2 regions of the Bradyrhizobium sp. LB14.3 genome follow, and region 1 is predicted to be linked to the other one. Evidence: riboswitches for the same ligand, from Rfam matches in the RefSeq annotation. Region 1 holds a riboswitch; the other holds the start of a gene.
The links. Region 1 has a riboswitch for cobalamin ahead of ABIB00_RS22000 (energy-coupling factor ABC transporter permease). Riboswitches for the same ligand answer to the same signal wherever they lie in the genome.

Region 1 (8,893 bases):
CGGCTTGTCGGTAACGATTCCCGCCATCTCCTGCTGCGCCAGCGTGCCGGCGTCGACGACCTCCAGGTTTGATCCCAGTTCACGCGCAAGCACCGAGATCGCGGCGCCGCCGGAGGCAAAATTCGCCAGCATCGCGATGGTCACTTGTTGCGGATAGGCCGAGACGCCCTGCGCGACAATGCCGTGATCGCCGGCGAAGATGATGATCGGCACCCGCGCCGCGCGCGGCTGCTCAGTTGCTTGCAGGCCCGCAAGCTCGATCGCGAGCTGCTCGAGCCGTCCGAGCGCGCCGGCCGGTTTCGTCAATTGCGCCTGCCGCGCGACCGCCGCCTCGCGATGGACTGCCGAAATATCGGGGCACTGTTGGTAGACCCATTCGGGGAGCATGTTGCCTCGCTTGCCTTACGGCCTGCGCTTGAGGATGTAACTGTCCATGATCCAGCCATGCCGCTCGCGCGCCTCTTGCCGCACGGCGACGATACGCGGGCCGATCTCGGCCAGCACGCCGGACATGATGACCTGATCCGGCATGCCGAGATAGGCGCCCCACCAGATGTGAAGCCCTTCCGGATCGAGCGACTGGAACGCCGTGCCGCCGTCGAGCATCACCACCACGGTATCGACACCTTGCGGCCAGCCGCCATCGCGCAAGCGGCGGCCCGTCGTCACCAGGAATGGCTCGCCGATATCATTGAGCGGTAGCGCATGCGCCGCGCACAGCGCCTGGATCGAGGTGATGCCGGGCACGACCTCGATCTCAGGCAAGGGATTGAGCCGCCGCGCAATGCGCAGCGAAGAATCATAAAGCGATGGATCGCCCCAGATCAGCAGCGCGACCTTGCCGTCAGCTTCGAGATGATCTGCGATGGCCTGCGACCAGGTCTCGGCCACGGCATCGTGCCAATCGTCCACGCCCTTGCGGTAGTCCGCTTCAGCCGCATCGCGCACGGGAAGATCGAACTCGGCGATGCGCGTCGTGTCGCTGGTGAGCACATCCGCGCAGATCGTCCGCCTGAGATCGGCGAGATCGGATTTTGCGGTCCCCTTGCGGGGGATCAGGACGAGATCGGCCGCGTTGATCGCAGCGATCGCGGCGCGCGTCAGCTGCTCGGGATTGCCGCAACCGATGCCTATCAGGGAGAGCGTGAACATCGAGGCTGCGAAGGGCGACCATGACAGCCGCCCATTCGCTTGTCTCTCAGGCCGCGCTATGCAAACGCGGGGTGACGAGGCCGGGCGCGGTGACGCCGCGCAACGACTTTGCCAGCGCCAGCACGCCGAGATCGGCGAGCGGCTCGATCACGATGACCAGCGCGTAGGACGCCGCGAACGTCGCGATGTTGGCGAGGTTGGTCGCGCCGAAGCCGGAGCCATAGAGCGCCCAGAACGCCACCCAGGCGATGACGCCGAACTGATACGTCGTCGAAAGCGCCAGTGCCTGGCGGTACTTCAGATCGACATAGGCGGTGTTGCGCGAAATGATCCGCGTGGCGATCGCCTGGATCGCGAACAGCGGCACCAGGAGCGTGGTGACGTTCATGCCATATTGCGGCAGGTCGGGCGGCTCGAAGAAGATGCCCTGGAACAGCAGGCCGAACGCGAGGCCGAAGGCCGCTGGCGCAGCACCGAACAGCAGGAACAGGGTCGAGCCGAGGATGAAGTGCACTTCGGACACGCCGACCGGGAAGTGCGGCAGGATCTCGAAGAAGACGAACACGAGGCCCGTGGTGGCGAGCGTGCGCGCCGCGAACGACGTGATACCCTGCTCGCGCACGGTCTCGACCGCGAGCTTCAACGCAACGCCGCCGACGGCGATGCCGGTTGCGTAGCTCAACACGAGCTTGGCGTCCGAGACTAGTCCGGGTTCGATATGCATGGCTCAGATCCTTCTTGCCGTCACACCCGACGGCCGTGGCCTAAAAACGTGCAGGGCCGGTCTCCTGGCTCGCGGTTCACTGGGAGTCTCCGGCCTTCCCGAACCCTGCGGCCCAGTGGCTGATCGAAGTCCCTCACCGCTTACAGTCGCGGGGGCGGCTGGGGTTTTGGGCGCCGCAACTGGGTCCGCCCATCCCCATTCCCGATTATGCTCCGGCGCTTTGCGCCGCGTCGAGCACCATGCCTCTCCTGTGTGCCTCTTTCGCAAGCCGGGCGTCAAGGGGCGAAGGGCGGCCGAGGCCGTCATGACGGATATTCCCCCGCCAGCGCGCCGAACAGGATCACGGCCGCCGTGGAGGCCGCCCCGCCCCGCGCAAGCTGCTCGGCAAGCTCCGAAATGGTGGTGCGGACCAATCGTTCATCGGGACGGCCGAGGGATTCGGCGAACAAGGCCGGCGTGGTTGGGGAGAGCCCATGCCCTATCAATTTTGCGACAAGCGCCGGAAACGTGCGGCGGCCCATATAGACCACGGTCGTCGCCTCCGGATCCGCCAGCGCCGCCCAGTTGAGGTCTGGCGGCAGCTCGCCCGTGACGTCCGCGCCGGTGATGAACTGCACCCGGCGCGAGGTATAGCGCCGGGTCAGGGGAATCCCGGCCTGGGCCGCAGCGACGCAGGCCGTGGTGACGCCCGGAATGATCTCATAGCCGATGCCCGCTTCGCGGAGCGTCTCGAGCTCCTCCTCGAGCCGGCCGAAGATACCGGCATCGCCCGACTTCAGGCGAACCACGCGCACACCGGTTGCGGCGTAGTCGACCAGGAGGCGGTTAACGTGGTGCTGCTTGGTCGAAGGCCGCCTTGCCCGCTTTCCCACCGCGACGAGATTGGCGCCGGGACGGGCCAGATCGAGGATCGCGCCCGAAGCAAGATCATCATAGAGCACGACGTCGGCCTCGCGCAGCCGCGCGGCACCCTTGAGCGTGAGGAGCTCGGGATCGCCGGGGCCGGCGGAGACGAAGGAGACAAAACCGCTCACCGGTCCTCCGCGATCAGATGAAAGAACGTGCCGGTGGCTTGTCCCCGCCGCGAGCCGGTCTCGATGATGACCGCACCTGTCGCGTCGTGCACGACCGCTAGCGGCGTGTCGGGCTGCGCGAGGATCGTCGAATAGTGGAATTCATGGCCACGCAGGCGTGCACCCGCCTGATGACCCGGCATCGGCGCTGTGAGTTCGGCCAAGCGATAGCCCAGATGCATGCGGCGTTTGGCAAAGCTCGTCTCCAGGCCGAGCAAGCCCGTCATCTCGTGGCGGATACCGTCGGCGTCGGTCAAAGCGGTACCCAGCACCATATAGCCTCCGCATTCGCCGTGCACCGGCCGCGTCGCTGCGAAGGCGCGTAATCCGCTGCGGAAGCGCGCATTGGCCGCGATCTTCCCGGCTTGGAGCTCGGGATAACCGCCGGGCAGCCAGCACACATCGGCGCCCGGATCAGGACCTTCGTCAGCCAGCGGCGAGAATGTCGATATCTCCGCACCCGCCGCGCGCCACGCTTCCAGCATATGCGGATAGACGAAGGAGAACGCAGCGTCACGGGCAAGCGCAATGCGCTGGCCGGGCGGCGTCGCGTTCACGCCGCTTGCGGCAGGTTGCGGCGACCAGCTGGCAGCCGATTGCAGCACCGCATCGAGATCGACATGCTCGGCGACGAAGCGGGCGGCCTCGTCGATCAACTTGCCGATCTCCGCTTGCTCCTCGGCCTGCACCAGTCCGAGATGCCGCTTCGGCAGGCTGATCTCGGCATGGCGCGGCAGCGCGCCGAACACGGCAATGCCGGCATCCAGCAGCGCACGCCGCACGAGGGCTTCATGGCGCGGGCTGGCAACGCGATTGAGCACGACGCCTGCAAGGCGCACGCCGGGACGATAGTCGCGAAGGCCTGCGGCGATGGCTGCCGCCGTCTGTGCCTGTCCCGAGGGATCGATCACCAGCAGCACCGGCCAGTCCAGCATCTCTGCAATGTCGGCGGTCGCCCCGGTACCGCAGACGCCCCGCGCGGCGACGCCGTCGAACAGGCCCATCGAGCCTTCGGCCAGCACGACATCGGCGTCAGTGCCGCGGCTGACGAGATGCGAGATCGTCCCGCGATCCATCGCCCAGCTGTCGACATTGACGGAGGCGCGTCCCGTAGCGGCCGCATGAAACGCAGGGTCGATATAGTCAGGCCCGCTCTTGAAGCACTGCACCCGCAATCCGCTATTGCGCCAAGCGCGAGCGAGCGCCAGCGTCAGCGTCGTCTTGCCGACGCCCGAGGCCGGCGCGGAGATGACGAGCCCTGCCGCCATCACGACACCTCCGGAAAACGCGGCTCTGCGCCCACGGGGCGATAGCGGCGGTCATAATCGGCGGCATAGAGACGGCTCTCGGAAAAATCCGCCGAGCCCAGCGTCTTGCCGACCAGGATCAATGCGGTGCGCTCCATCTCGCCGCCGACAGCGGCGTCGAGCGTTGCCAACGTGGCGCGGACGATGCGCTGGTCGGGCCAGCTCGCACGCCAGACGATCGCGACCGGGCAATCCGCGCCGTAATGCGGCGTCAGCTCGGCGACAATCTTGTCGAGCAAATGGATCGACAAATGGATCGCGAGCACCGCGCCGGTGGCGGCGAAGGCGGCGAGCTTCTCGCCTTCGGGCATTGCACTGGCACGGCCCGGCGTGCGCGTCAGCACCACGGTCTGGGCAAGGCCGGGCAGCGTCAGCTCGGCCTCCAATGCGGCTGCGGCGGCCGAGAAGGACGGCACGCCGGGCGTGACGGTGTAGGGAATGCCGAGCGCGCGCAGGCGGCGGAGCTGCTCACCCATCGCCGACCAGATCGAGAGGTCGCCCGAATGCAGCCGCGCGATGTCTTTGCCGTCAGCATGCGCGGCAGCGATCTCCGCGACGATCTCGTCGAGCGACAGCGGCGCGGTGTTGACGATGCGCGCGCCGGGCGGGCAATGCGCCAGCACGCCCTCCGGCACCAGCGAGCCGGCATAGAGGCAGACCGGGCACGTGGCGATCAGATCGCGGCCGCGCAGTGTCAGCAAATCGGGAGCGCCCGGTCCGGCGCCGATGAAATGCACCGTCATGCGCCGTCTCCTTCCGCGATCGCCGCGGTCGCGGTGCGATCCTGCGAGACCACCCGCGTCGCGATCAGTCGCGCGCGAGGTCCAGCTGCCACGAGCGCTGCGGCCTCGGCGACCGATCCCGTCCCGAACTTTTCTGCGACGAGTTCTGACTGTGTCGGCGTATCGATGCCGGCCAGCATTTCGGCGGCGATCGCCTTGATCGGCACGCCGCATTCATGCGCGAGCTGCTTCAGCACCTCCGCGTCGGCCTTGTCGCTGACAGTCGCCACCGCTGCGAGGCCCTCGGCACCACCGGCCGCCAGAAGCGCCTCGCGCAACGAAGCCAGCGTGACGCCCCGCTTGAATCCGAGCCCGGCGACCTTCATCGGACCGCACTCCATTGCACCACCGGCCGCGCCGCTTCCCAGGACCGGTAGCGGCCGAGCGGAGCGGCATGTGCGATCTCGACCCGCATCAAGTCGCCACCATGGCGCTGGTGCAGCTCACCGAGCAGCGCTTCCGTCTCCAGCGTCACCGCATGCGCAACGAGTCGCGTTCCGGGCGCGAGGCGCGACCAGGCGGCGTCGAACATCGCGACGTCGAGACCGCCACCGATGAAGACGGCATCCGGCACTTCCAGCGCAACCAGAGCTTCGGGCGCCTTTCCCGTGATGACTGTGATCCGATGTGCCAACCCGAACGCCGCAGCATTGTTGCGAATGTTCGCGGCACGATCCTCGCGCGCCTCGATCGCGATCACCGTACCGCCGCACAGCGCCCACTCAACCGAGATCGAGCCCGAACCGGCGCCGATGTCCCACAGCCGGTCACCGGGACGCGGCGCCAGCGCCGAAAGCGCGAGCGCACGGACCGGATGCTTGGTGATCTGGCCGTCATGGACGAAGAAATCGTCTGATAGTCCCGAGCTGCGAGGAAGGCCCTGCATGCCCGCCGCCTCAACGGCCACTGCAACCAGGCTCTCGGCAAGATCACCCGCAAAGCTATCGGCGCGATGCTCGTTGATACTTTCGCGCGGTCCGCCGAGCGCGGCGAGCGTCCAGAATGACGAGGCACCCCAACCGCGCGCCGTCAGCCATTTCGCGAGATCGCCGGCCGCCTTGCCGTCGCGTACGAGACAAATAATGCGCGCACCTCGCGCCAGATGCGGCACGAGACGCTCGAATGGTGCGGCGTGGAGACCGAGACAGGCAATTGCTTCGAGGCGCCAGCCTAGTCGCGCGGCGGCTAGCGAGAAGGTCGACGGCGCGGAATGCGCAATCCACTCGCCGGCATCGAGCTTCTCGGCAAGGCCCGCGCCAGCGCCGTACCAGAACGGATCGCCGGAGGCGAGCACCGCCGTCGGGCGGCCGCGGCGGCTCAGCACGACATCTGCATCGAACGGCACGGGCCATGGGCGACCCCGGCTGGTCACACCGGCAAGCGCGAGGTGCCGTTCCCCGCCGAAGACGGTTTCAGCATTGGCAAGCGCCTTTCGGCTTGCTTCGGACAGCCCGGCAAGGCCATCTTCGCCGATACCGATAATGGTCAGCCAGGGATCAGCCATGACGCGCGCGCTCGTTCTGGGCGGAACGGCCGATGCAAGCCTGCTTGCGGCGGAGATTGCGCGCGCAGGCATCGATGCCGTCTATTCCTATGGCGGCCGCACCCGTGCACCTGCCAATCAGCCGCTGCCGACCCGGATCGGCGGTTTTGGCGGCGTCAGCGGACTTGCTGACTACGTTCGCCGTGAAGGTATCACGCATGTGGTCGATGCGACGCACCCCTTCGCGGCCGGGATGAGCCGCAACGCGGTTGAGGCGTGCGCGGAAACCGGAACGCCGCTGATCGCTCTTGAGCGTGCGCCATGGACCAAGATTCCCGGCGACAACTGGATCGAGGTCGCAGATGTCAACGCAGCCGTCGCCGCGCTGCCCGACGCGCCGGCAAACATATTCCTCGCCATCGGCCGCCAGCACATCGCACCATTCGCGGCCAAGCCGCAGCACGCCTATACGCTGAGATTCGTTGATCCGCCCGAAGCGCCTCGGCCCTTCGCCGCGGACGTCATCGTGTCGCGTGGGCCGTTCACGCTTGAGGGCGAGCTGGAAATGATGCGCGCGCGAGGTATCACCCGGATCGTCGCCCGCAATTCGGGCGGCGACGGCGCGCGCGCCAAGATCGACGCAGCCCGGATGCTGGCCCTGCCCGTGATCGTGATCTCGCGGCCGGAACTCCCCGAGCGCCAACGGGTGGAGAGCGTGGCCGAGATCATGGCGTGGCTCGGTCATCGCACCTGCCTCGGCGCATAGACCCAGCGGCCGACGCGGCGGGTCTGCGAATTACCGACTATCACCAGCGTGCGCATGTCGGCCATCTCCGGCGTCGCCTCGTTCAGCCTGACGGTCTCGATGTTTTCGTCAGCAGCGCTGATGGCACGCGCGAAGATCACGAGGCGCTCGCCGCAGCCGGCCTCGTTCAGCACCGCAAGCGCACGGCCAAACCCTTCCGGCCGGTTCGCCGAGCGCGGATTGTACATCGCAATGGCAAAATCGGCATCCGCCGCGAGCCGCAGGCGCTTCTCGATCACGGCCCACGGCTTGAGATTGTCCGACAGGTTGATCGCACAGAAATCATGGCCAAGCGGCGCGCCGGCGCGCGCGGCAGCCGCCAGCATCGCAGTGATGCCGGGCAGCACACGGATCGGCAGCTCCTGCCATTGCGGCGCCTGTTCGAGCGCCTCGAACACGGCGGAGGCCATCGCGAAGACGCCGGGATCGCCGGAGGACACGACGACGACCTGGCCGCCTTCGGCCGCGAGCCGCAGCGCCTCGCTCGCACGCTGCAGCTCTTCGCGATTGTCGGACGGATGCAGCTTGAGCCCCGGCCGCGGTGGCACCCGCGCGACATAGGGCGCGTAGCCCAGAATGTCGGTCGCGGCGGCAAGCGCGGCGGAGACCTCGGGCGTCACCAGCGCATCACTGCCCGGCCCAAGACCCGCAATGGTCAGGGTTCCCGTCATTCGGCGGCGTCCGGATGCCGGCCCTTGCCGTGCACGAGCACGATCGCGAAATAGGGACAGTCGGCGGCATCGATCTCCGCGAGCCGCACCACGCGCTCTCCCGGCATGGTGCCGCGCTCGACCAACCAGGCATCGTCCAGCCGTCCGGCGGCAGCGAGCGCGCGGCGCACCTTTGCGAGATTGCGCCCGGTCTTCATGATCACAAGTGCATCGGAATCGCGCATGCGGCGTGCAAGCTCGTCCTCGGCGAGCGTGCCCATCAGCACCGTCGTCACGTCGTCGCCGAGCGCGATCGGCTGTCCCACGCCATTCCAGCAACCGACCATGCCGGGAATGCCCGCGATCACCACGATCTCGACGCGGGTTTGCAGGCGCGTGTGCAGATGCATGAAAGAGCCGTAGAAGTAAGGATCGCCCTCGCAGAGCACGACGACATCGACCCCGCGCGCCAGCCGCGCCAGGCGCTCCGCCCATTCGTCGTAGAAACCGGAAAGCAGCTGGACATATTCAGGCGCGTCGAAGGCGATCTCGGTCGTAACAGGATATTCCATGGGATATTCGGTGACGTCGGCAGCCAGCATGCCCTCGACGATGCGGCGCGCCTGGCCGGGCCGGCCCTTCTTGCGAAAATAGGCAACGTGTTTCGCGCCGCGCACCATGCGGTCGGCACGCACGCTCATCAGATCGGGATCACCGGGGCCGAGACCGCAGCAGATGATGCGTCCCATCGCTATTCGCTCCGGCTCGCCAGCGCGTTCACGGCGGCGACCGTGATCGCGGAACCGCCGAGGCGGCCCTCGACCGCGAGCGCCGGCGCCGGCGGATCGGCCATCAGCGCAGCCTTGGATTCGGTGGCGCCGACGAAGCCCACGGGACAGCCGATGATCGCCGCTGGC
Region 2 (8,893 bases), on a different contig from region 1:
TCTACCAGACGCCCGCGCTCCCGCTCCAGCGCATTTGGAATTGCCTTGTTGGTGATACGCGACAGCGTCATCAGGAAATCGTCTGTAGCGCTGACACCCAGCGGGTGATTGAAGGCGACGACCTCCTGGTCGTGCCCCTTGATGAAGGGCAACGTCTTCTCCGTACAATATTGCTGCATGGAAATGGTTGCCTTCGCATGGACTGCGTTCGCGGCATCCTCTAGTGTGGTGCCGCCATCATACATGCGGAACTCGCCGTCGGTGGGGGTATCGAACACATCACTGTTATCCGCGAGGATCGTGTAGCCGATCCCCATCAGCTCGAAGATGCGCTTTATCTCACGGATGTTTCCGACAGTGTAGCCGTCGAAGCCACCGATGAAGTTGATCCAGTTGTTCGCTTTGCGCTGGAGTTTAGGCGCCGTGCCGGCTTTGCCATCCCAGAAATGCTCGAGGATACCCTTGAGCGTGTTGTCGTAGCCCGTAATGTGGCTACCGACGAATGCAGGAGTGTGAGCGAATGGTACGTCGTAGTCCGCGGGGACTGAACCTTTTTCCTTTGATGTTTTGATGAAGGCGTTGAGGTCGTCGCCAATGACTTCCGCCATGCAGGTCGTGGCGACCGCGATCATCTTCGGCTTGTACATGTTGTAGCTGTTGGCAAGCCCGTCGGTCAGGTTGTTGAGCCCCCCGAACACAGCCGCGTCTTCCGTCATGGACGAGGAGACGCACGAGGTCGGCTCCTTGAAGTGCCGCGACAAATGGCTGCGATAATACGCGACGCAACCCTGGGAGCCGTGGACGAACGGCAGTGTGCGCTCGAACCCAAGCGCGGCGAACACCGCACCTAGCGGCTGGCAAGCCTTCGCCGGATTAACGGTTAGCGCCTCGCGGGCGAAGTTCTTCTCGCGATATTCGGGCGTCTTGGACCATTCTCTGATACGGTCGACTTCGGCGGGATCATGCGGATTCTCAAATAGCGCCTTCTTGTTGGCCAGCATCCGCTGGTATTCGTCTCCCCGGAAAAGCTCAGAGTGGTCGAGGATGTGTTCGGCGTTCTGTGTCATCATGGCACTCTTCAGGTTCTTGTGTTCGTTCTCCTGCCCTTCCCCTCCTCTGTGGAAGAAAGGGCCCGGGCGTCGGCTTTCCTATTCCGCCGCCATGAGGCTCGGCCGCGGAGCGTCCTTCCAAGGTGCGGTGGTCTTCCCCCAGATCGGGGAGTTGATTGCCATGTCCATGTCTCGGGCGAAGATCGCGAAGCCGTCGTAGCCGTGGTAAGGACCCGAGTAGTCCCAGGAATGCATTTGGCGGAACGGCACGCCCATTTTTTGGAAGACGTATTTTTCCTTGATACCGGAGCCAACGAGGTCGGGCCGGATCTTTTCTACGAAGCGCTCGAATTCGTAGCCGGTGACATCGTCGTAGATCAGCGTGCCGTCCTTGACGTAGTGCTGGGCGGTGCGCTGATAGTCGTCGTTGTGACCGAACTCATAGCCTGTGCCGACAACATCCATGCCGAGGTCCTCATAGGCGCCGATGACGTGGCGAGGACGTAGGCCGCCGACGAACAGCATTACGGTCTTGCCATCGAGCCGCGGCCGGTATTTCGCCGTGACCGCATCGACCAGCGGCTGATATTTCGCAATGACGCGCTCGGCGCCCTCCTTGATCTTATCATCGAAGAAGCTTGCAATTTTGCGCAGCGACTCCGCGATTTTGGAAGGCCCGAAGAAGTTGTACTCGCACCAGGGAATCCCGAATTTTTCCTCCATGTGCCGTGAGATGTAGTTCATCGAGCGATAGCAATGCAATATGTTGAGCTTCGCTTTCGGCGTCGCCTCCAATTCAGCGAGAGATCCATCCCCGGACCACTGGGCGATGACGCGCAGGCCCATTTCTTCGAGCAGGATCCGTGACGACCAGGCGTCGCCGCCGATGTTGTAGTCGCCGATGATGGCAACGTCATACGGGGTCGGCTCAAATTTAGAGCTGTCTTCTGGGGCGCTCTTGTCGAAGATCCAATCTCGAACGGCGTCGTTCGCGATGTGATGGCCGAGCGATTGCGACACGCCACGAAAACCCTCGCACCGCACAGGCACGATGGTCTTGCCGCCATATTCCTTTGACTTTTCTCTGGAGACTGCCTCGATATCGTCACCGATCAAGCCAATCGGACATTCGGACTGAATGGTGATGCCCCTGTTGAGAGGAAACAGCTCCTGCAGCTCGTCGATGAGTTTGGTGACCTTTTTATCGCCGCCGAACACGATATCCTTTTCCTGGAAATCGGAAGTGAACTGCAGTGTTACGAACGTGTCGATGCCGGTCGTGCCGACGTAGTAGTTGCGCCGCGAGCCCCATGAGTACTGACCACAGCCGACCGGACCATGGCTAATGTGGATCATGTCCTTGATCGGCCCCCAGACGACGCCCTTGGAGCCCGCGTAGGCGCAGCCGCGGATGGTCATTACGCCCGGAATGGACTTGATATTCGACTTGACGCCACAATCCGACTTCCCCGCCTCGTGAACACTCAGATGCTTGGCGCGCCTTTTGGCGGTCTTCTCTGGGTAGACCTTCAACACCTCATCGATTAGCTGCTTGTTGCGCGCCTTGATCTCTGCGACGCTTTCGGTAGTTGCTCGGCTCATACAAATTTCCTTTCGATTGTCGTCTCAAATGAAGATGCGGCGCTTTTCCGGTAGACCGACGGATTTCCGATCCGGCGTTGAGGTGTAAAGCGTGCAATCTCCCTGGCCAGTCCTACCGAACGCAACTTCGCGGGCTTCTGGATCATGCCGCAGCGGTCGATCAGGATGTTGCAGCTCATCTCAGCTAAGCGCTCGCGACCGCCATGTGTGAGGCTGTTGGTTTGTCGACGGAAACGCTGACCAAGACGCGTCTCGGTGATGTCATGCCTGCCCTCCAGCGATTGGGTCATTATCGGCTTCTTTACTCGCTCACGTGCCATCAGGGGCCCGCCTGCCCCTCTGCATGTCGATGCAAAGGGCTAACAGCCGCCTGTTGCGCAGGGGTTTGCAACGAGTGTGCCAGCGCTGGTTGAACACAAAAACCCACGTCTGTAGAGCTAGATAGCTGGTAGGATGCGGATTGTTATAAACCTGACCCTGCGTGGCACCGACAGCCGTACCCGCTAACGCCCTGTCTGAAACAAAACAATCGCTTGCGCTCTCCGCCAGCGAGATAGCTAGAGTCTTCCCGCGCGCCGACGTCACTCCGGTGCGCAGCTTTGCTTGGCGCACGCATCGAGCGACCGCAAACACGATCGGTTCGAGAGAGTCCAGTGCACGTAGATGCGCCGATGGTGTTTGCGATCGATACTGAGCAAGTGATGATGAGCGCTGCAGCACCTCTTCCGGATGACTAAGAGAACTCAGTTGTCAACAGAACGCTTTGTTTCACCTACACGCGATCTTTCGCTTCGCTCGTCATTCCACTTGATCTCGTGGAGACGCGCTCTAATGTGGCGACACGCGATCTCGTGGAAAGCATTGGGGCTGATCGATTCTCAAGCCGCGATAGCCTTAAAGGCGCAAGCTCGTGGCCCTTGCTCATTCGGGGTAAAGAGGTCGGCGTTCTACAACGGCCTCGTCCGTGTCATTCGGCAGTCCAGTTGCAGCTCGCTTCAGCATCTCGGTAAGGCCCGCCGCGACGCAATTCGGCGCTTCGATCCGGCGCGCGTCAACTTTTTTCTATCGCCGCTTGCGGGAGCGTGACGCGGTGAGCCGACGCCGGCACGCGGCACCGAGTGCAGGGACAACGAGGCCCGTCTGATGATGAGCGCGAGGCATCAGCGCGGGCTGAGGGCCCGTGGATAGCCCACTTTTATCTACTTCCCGGCGCGAAATTGATGCTTGTTTGGCCAACGGCATAAACCAAAACAACCCCCGCCGGGTGGACGGCGGGGTCTGAAGCGAGCATGATGGGTGCGACGTCTACGGAGCGGCTCGGCTGCTCATCGTTCGGCCGATGTTGCCGAGGTTGAGATCACACCGAGGGTGACCCAGCGCTGCATTCCGGCGTCATCCTTCTATCAGCACTGATTGAGGCCGTTTCGCCGCTTAACCACGCTGATGCGTCCATGGCGTGTGCCATTTTTGGCCATCGCGGAACCAGCGCTTCTTCTGTTCGCGCTTGCGCTCCGCGCCTTTTGCTCGGTCGATTGGGGATGCATACCCCCCAATGCTCTCGCAGCGGCCTCGTTCCTGGCAGAGTAGAATCCCGCGTCAGTCGCCACCAGCCGCGGCACGCCCCGTGGTGGGTTGCGGTGGCCGGGATCAACAGATCGCCATTGGGCCGCCGGAAATAGACTTAGTCGACAATCTTGCAGCTTGATCATTTTGCCGAACTCATTGGGCTTGCCGGCTTGTCCTTACGGATGATCTCGGTCGACGGCTCGAACACGCTGAGAACCTTATCTTCCACATGAGTGCCGCCGTATATTTCTGCGCTTGCGGAAATAAAGCGTAAGACACCAGTCACTTCAAAAAAGAGATTCTGGCCAATCTGTGAACTCCAATTCGAAGCTACGTAGGCCAGTAAGTTTGGTGGTGAATTTAAGGGTCTTCCCTGAAAGGGTTGCCAATGAGCCAGATGCGAACTTGAATACTGTCGTGCCGGAAGTTGCGACCGCAATGCCTTGCTCGCCTTCCATGCTAGAGAAGCCAGTCGCCTCGGAGAGTTGCCCAATTGCAACTCCCTCCAGCGCGCGGTGAAATTCCAGGGACGCTAGGTACGTTCCTTTATCAGCAGCCCACTCGCTGACCGACACTGCTGTAATCCCCGCGTCACTCGAGAGACCATCCGCGATCCGGCAGCCATATTGAACCGTGAGAATGACCCGCTCGTTCCGAACTCCGACCGGCTCTCTATCGGCGGCAGTGATCGTGCACGCGTACCGCCTTGTGTCCGCAACCGCGCTCGCGCTTAGCCCGAGCAGATCGAGAGCGGAAGATAATGCAAAAGCGATAACGGCTCTTCTCATTAGGCTACACCTAGTCTGGAGTATTGTTCCCCTGCTCTGTACAATCTGACGCTACGGCCGATTCAAGCTTCTTCGATCGCTCTGTCGGATGAAAGCTACTCATGGTGACCGCGGTTTCGCAGAAACGGCGCAATCGGTGTCCCCCTCCACCCGTGGTCCTGGATGGGCGGCCCGAACGGTTTCATTATCGGCGCTCAGGGTGCGCCGCGGGCCAGCACATCGGTGAACCAAGGCTGCATTTCAGCTCGGCGGCGACCATGACGGGCGCGGCGGCCTTCGGCGACGGAGCCTACGTTTCTGACGCAGGCGCATGCGTTCTATGAGCCGACGCCATTTTGCGCGCCAATGACCCGCCGCAAAGGTCGCCAATTTTGCTTGACAGTGTCAATGTAAAAGGAAACGTGGTCGCTAGGAGCCGTTCAAAGGCAGATTGCCGCTCAAGCAGGCGATCTTCGAGAACCTTACGCTCGAGATCACTTAGCTCGCTTTTAAGCCTTCTTCGACAGCGCCAAATGTCATTCCGCACGTATCTGATCTCATTCAATCGATCGTCAATCGAAGCCATCACGGACACCATATCTCACTTGAACCAGCCATGGACAACTGTTCAATCACGTCCTTCCCTGGGTAAGACGCCGATGAGATCTCACGACCTCGCCATCTGCGGACATGATGTAAAGCTCTCCTACCAACATGTCCTCTTGTACCGAAGTCTTTCAACGCAAGAGCACGAACTGACCATTGCTCTGCAGAAGTTCAGCGATTTTTGCGATCAGCGCGCAGGATTTCAAAAGCTGCCACTCGGCCGTGAGTGGGTCGAAATGGTTATCTTATCCCAAACCACACGCGGCCAGATATGTCAGGCCGGCACTTAAGCTGGTGTCGAATGGGAGTATCCCAGTAAATCGGACGGTCGTACCGTCAAACTCTGCGTAACAGATTTGAGATCGGCAATTGCCATGCCAGCGAACCCAGATAAGCCATGTTCAGGTTTCGGCGCTCGTCTGTTACAAACGAGCGGGATTTCGGCGGCGGCGCAAAGAGCCGGCCCGGATATGAGCTCGGAGAGCCTTGAGTCGGCAGGGCGAGGCGAAATCGTGAGCGATGCGCACCGCCGGGCGCCTCGGCTCAGTGTCTCGCCGTAGACTAGCGTAGATCTTTTTACCGCCGTCCCACGTGTGGCCGGCAAGCTGGCAATTAGATCTCATCACAAAACTTTCTGTGCGATGATGTCTAGCCGGGACCGGCGCTTGTCGCATCTATGACAGTGTATGTATTCATCAAACCAAGACATCCGACGTTGTTCGGTAGCCCGGACTCGTTTTGTGACTAAATCAGCAGCTTGCATGTCAGGTGCAACTGGCATGGGGTTTCTATTGTCCAGCGGCACCGTGAGCGCCGCTTTGGCGACAATTGCGTCCAACTGGTCGGGTGCCCGAACCAGATCGACATGAAGCCCGGCAACGGGCAAGGCCAAGGGTTGTTTCAAGATTGTCGCCGATAGCTCCGAAACATGTGGCCAGCATGATTTTAAGGGCAGGCACAACCTTTGCGAAATGAGCATAGGCCCGGCGGACAGCCGCCCGAGATGCTTCGTCGACGTCCGTCACCAGGCATGGCTCGTCGAGCTGAACCCATTCAGCACCGCGCGAGGCTAGTTCGCGGAGAACATCGACATAGACTGGGAGGAGCCGATCGAGCAGCGACAGTGGATTGAATTCGGGATTAACGCTGTTGCCGAGCTTCAGGAAAGTGACTGGGCCAACTAGGACGGGCGCGTTTGGTAGCCGAGGCTTTTTTGCCTCCTCATATTCCTCGGTGGGCTTTCGAGAGGAATACTTAAAGATCTGATCCCGGTGAAATTCCGGCACCATGTAGTGGTAGTTGGTATCGAACCACTTCGCCATTTCCTGTGCGGCTACGCCAAACCCATGCTGAGCGTGACCACCGTCCTGAGCGCCACGCGCCATGGTGACGTAGGTCTTGAGCGACACAGGACCTTCGGTCCAGCCGTAGACGTCGGGAATGGCGCCGACCATTACGCTGGTATCGAGCACATGGTCGTAAAACGAGAAGTCATTCGACGGAATGACGGTCGCACCGCGGGATTTCTGCTGTGCCCAATTAGCGACACGAAGTCCACTCCCCGCCTCGAGGAGCTCGGCTTCGCTGGAGTCTCCCGCCCAGTAGCTCTCGAGCGCGAATTTGAGTTCGCGTCGTGGGCCGATGCGTGACATCCCCAGTGTGGCAACGGGAAGCGAAAGAAAAGACATAGCTCAGACCCCATGATTGGGGCAAAGGTCATGGCGGACGCATGCAGCGAATATCGCGTGAGCGACAGCTGCTTGCGCACACCGGGACACCCCCCGTGGACGATATATTGTCGAGGCAGGTCTCCTGGCTCGCGGGTCGTCGCTGCTGTCCGGCCTTCCCGAAGCCGCATGGCTTCAGTGACTTCGCTGGACAGCGGCTCGCCGCTTACGCGGGGGCAGCGCCGGCATTGCACCGGCTTCCCTCTTAGCTCCGGATCAAACGAAATCCGAAGACCACGACGGCTGGCATTAGGCGCACGAGGATCGATCCGTCAACCTACTAAGTGTTGCCGCGATATTGACCAAGAGATTGCGAGCTGCACCAGGTAGGGCACAACGGTCTTACTCCCGGCCTGGTAAAAACGCGTGGATCTTTGGAGCCTCCGTTGTGAATGCGTCCGCTCAACACCCTCTTGGCGTAGTCGGATGAGCTAACGCGAGCAGAACGAACGCGCTGGGCGGTCCGACATCTGCGTGATCGCGACAAACCTGGTCTTTTCCGTCAGCACCTTCTCGAACTCGCCCTTGAGGAAGTTGCGATCGTCCTCGGCCGGCATCCGCTTGATCACAGCGCCATGAGGCTCCTTAGGAATTGCCAAGGCCGGATTGCTCCAGGATCGAACGGATGATCAGGTCGGACTGCCTGTGTTCGACAGACCCAGCGACGAGCCGCGAGCTCGATCGCTCCGTAGCGTTGCTCAAGATGATCTCCTCGGTGCGCTAAGCACTTACGTCCTGAGCAACTTTGGCGCGCGCCTTCGTTGTTTCCGTCGCCGCTGGCGAGTAGTGCAGCCTGGACCTTGGCCTGCGCGACATCGCAGGAACAGTTCCGGACGTCAGGATGCACCCTGACTTGCGAAACTGGAGTAAGCGGCGGGAGAGCGGGCGGCGGGGATCCTGTTATGACCCTACGCTCCATGCACTTGTGCATGGTGAGCGTGGGACCGGCTGCCGAGCTTCTCGTACGTCTTCAGGATCTCCGGACCGATCTCTCGCGCGTGCAGACCGTCTCTTCGGCTTCGAAGTGACGTGGCTTTAGATATCCTGCGAGCCAATCTTGGGATATTCGACACCCGTCCACCTCGCCTCGCCTCGTCAGCCAGCGACAATAAGTCTGAACGCGGCGACCTGGAGCATCGAGGCGGCCTTGTCCTTATTCGAGACAATTTGACGGCGTCCTCTAGAGCCATTCGAGGGTTTCTCGGAGTCATCAGCGCCTCAAGCTCATGACTATGTTGATCGACCTCGATGCGCCCCACGCGGACGGCGGCCTCCTCAAGCTCGACATCTACTACTTCGTTCGCGAATCGAGCGGTGAAGCCTTCTGGACGCGGGCTGCTTATGTTGTCTTAGACGGGACACAGGTGTCAGGCACCGGACAGACCACCGCGCATCGCGGCGTGTCGGAATGGCCCTCGCACTCTGTACACTTTTTTGCATCGATAACGTAAATGTCGCGCTTGAGGCTGATCGCCGCGTTGGGACACTCGAACTCACATGCCCCACAAACAGTGCATTGCGAAGCGACGATCTTGTAAGTCATGCCTTCCGACTCCTTAGTAGCGATGCCATTGGC

Region 2: another riboswitch for cobalamin. It lies ahead of ABIB00_RS31335 (5-methyltetrahydropteroyltriglutamate--homocysteine S-methyltransferase); the one in region 1 lies ahead of ABIB00_RS22000 (energy-coupling factor ABC transporter permease).

The regions. Positions count from the first base shown of each region.
Region 1 covers NZ_JBEPQT010000012.1:79,576-88,468, reverse strand. The annotation lists gene cobT (nicotinate-nucleotide--dimethylbenzimidazole phosphoribosyltransferase) at 1-387, opposite strand, end outside; gene cobF (precorrin-6A synthase (deacetylating)) at 403-1,152, opposite strand; gene ABIB00_RS22000 (energy-coupling factor ABC transporter permease) at 1,199-1,876, opposite strand; cobalamin riboswitch at 1,914-2,133, opposite strand; gene cobA (uroporphyrinogen-III C-methyltransferase) at 2,179-2,910, opposite strand; gene ABIB00_RS21990 (cobyrinic acid a,c-diamide synthase CobB) at 2,907-4,217, opposite strand; gene cobM (precorrin-4 C(11)-methyltransferase) at 4,217-4,999, opposite strand; gene ABIB00_RS21980 (cobalamin biosynthesis protein) at 4,996-5,364, opposite strand; gene cbiT (precorrin-6Y C5,15-methyltransferase (decarboxylating) subunit CbiT) at 5,361-6,542, opposite strand; gene ABIB00_RS21970 (cobalt-precorrin-6A reductase) at 6,541-7,287, shown strand; gene cobJ (precorrin-3B C(17)-methyltransferase) at 7,263-7,997, opposite strand; gene ABIB00_RS21960 (precorrin-2 C(20)-methyltransferase) at 7,994-8,725, opposite strand; gene ABIB00_RS21955 (precorrin-8X methylmutase) at 8,728-8,893, opposite strand, start outside.
Region 2 covers NZ_JBEPQT010000025.1:78,596-87,488, forward strand. The annotation lists gene nifK (nitrogenase molybdenum-iron protein subunit beta) at 1-1,067, opposite strand, end outside; gene nifD (nitrogenase molybdenum-iron protein alpha chain) at 1,149-2,651, opposite strand; gene ABIB00_RS31320 (hypothetical protein) at 2,648-2,941, opposite strand; partial or broken gene ABIB00_RS31325 (ISNCY-like element ISBva1 family transposase) at 3,977-4,458, opposite strand; gene ABIB00_RS31330 (hypothetical protein) at 4,505-5,005, opposite strand; partial or broken gene ABIB00_RS31335 (5-methyltetrahydropteroyltriglutamate--homocysteine S-methyltransferase) at 6,408-7,278, opposite strand; cobalamin riboswitch at 7,376-7,571, opposite strand; gene ABIB00_RS31340 (hypothetical protein) at 7,749-7,916, opposite strand; gene ABIB00_RS31345 (4Fe-4S binding protein) at 8,657-8,860, opposite strand.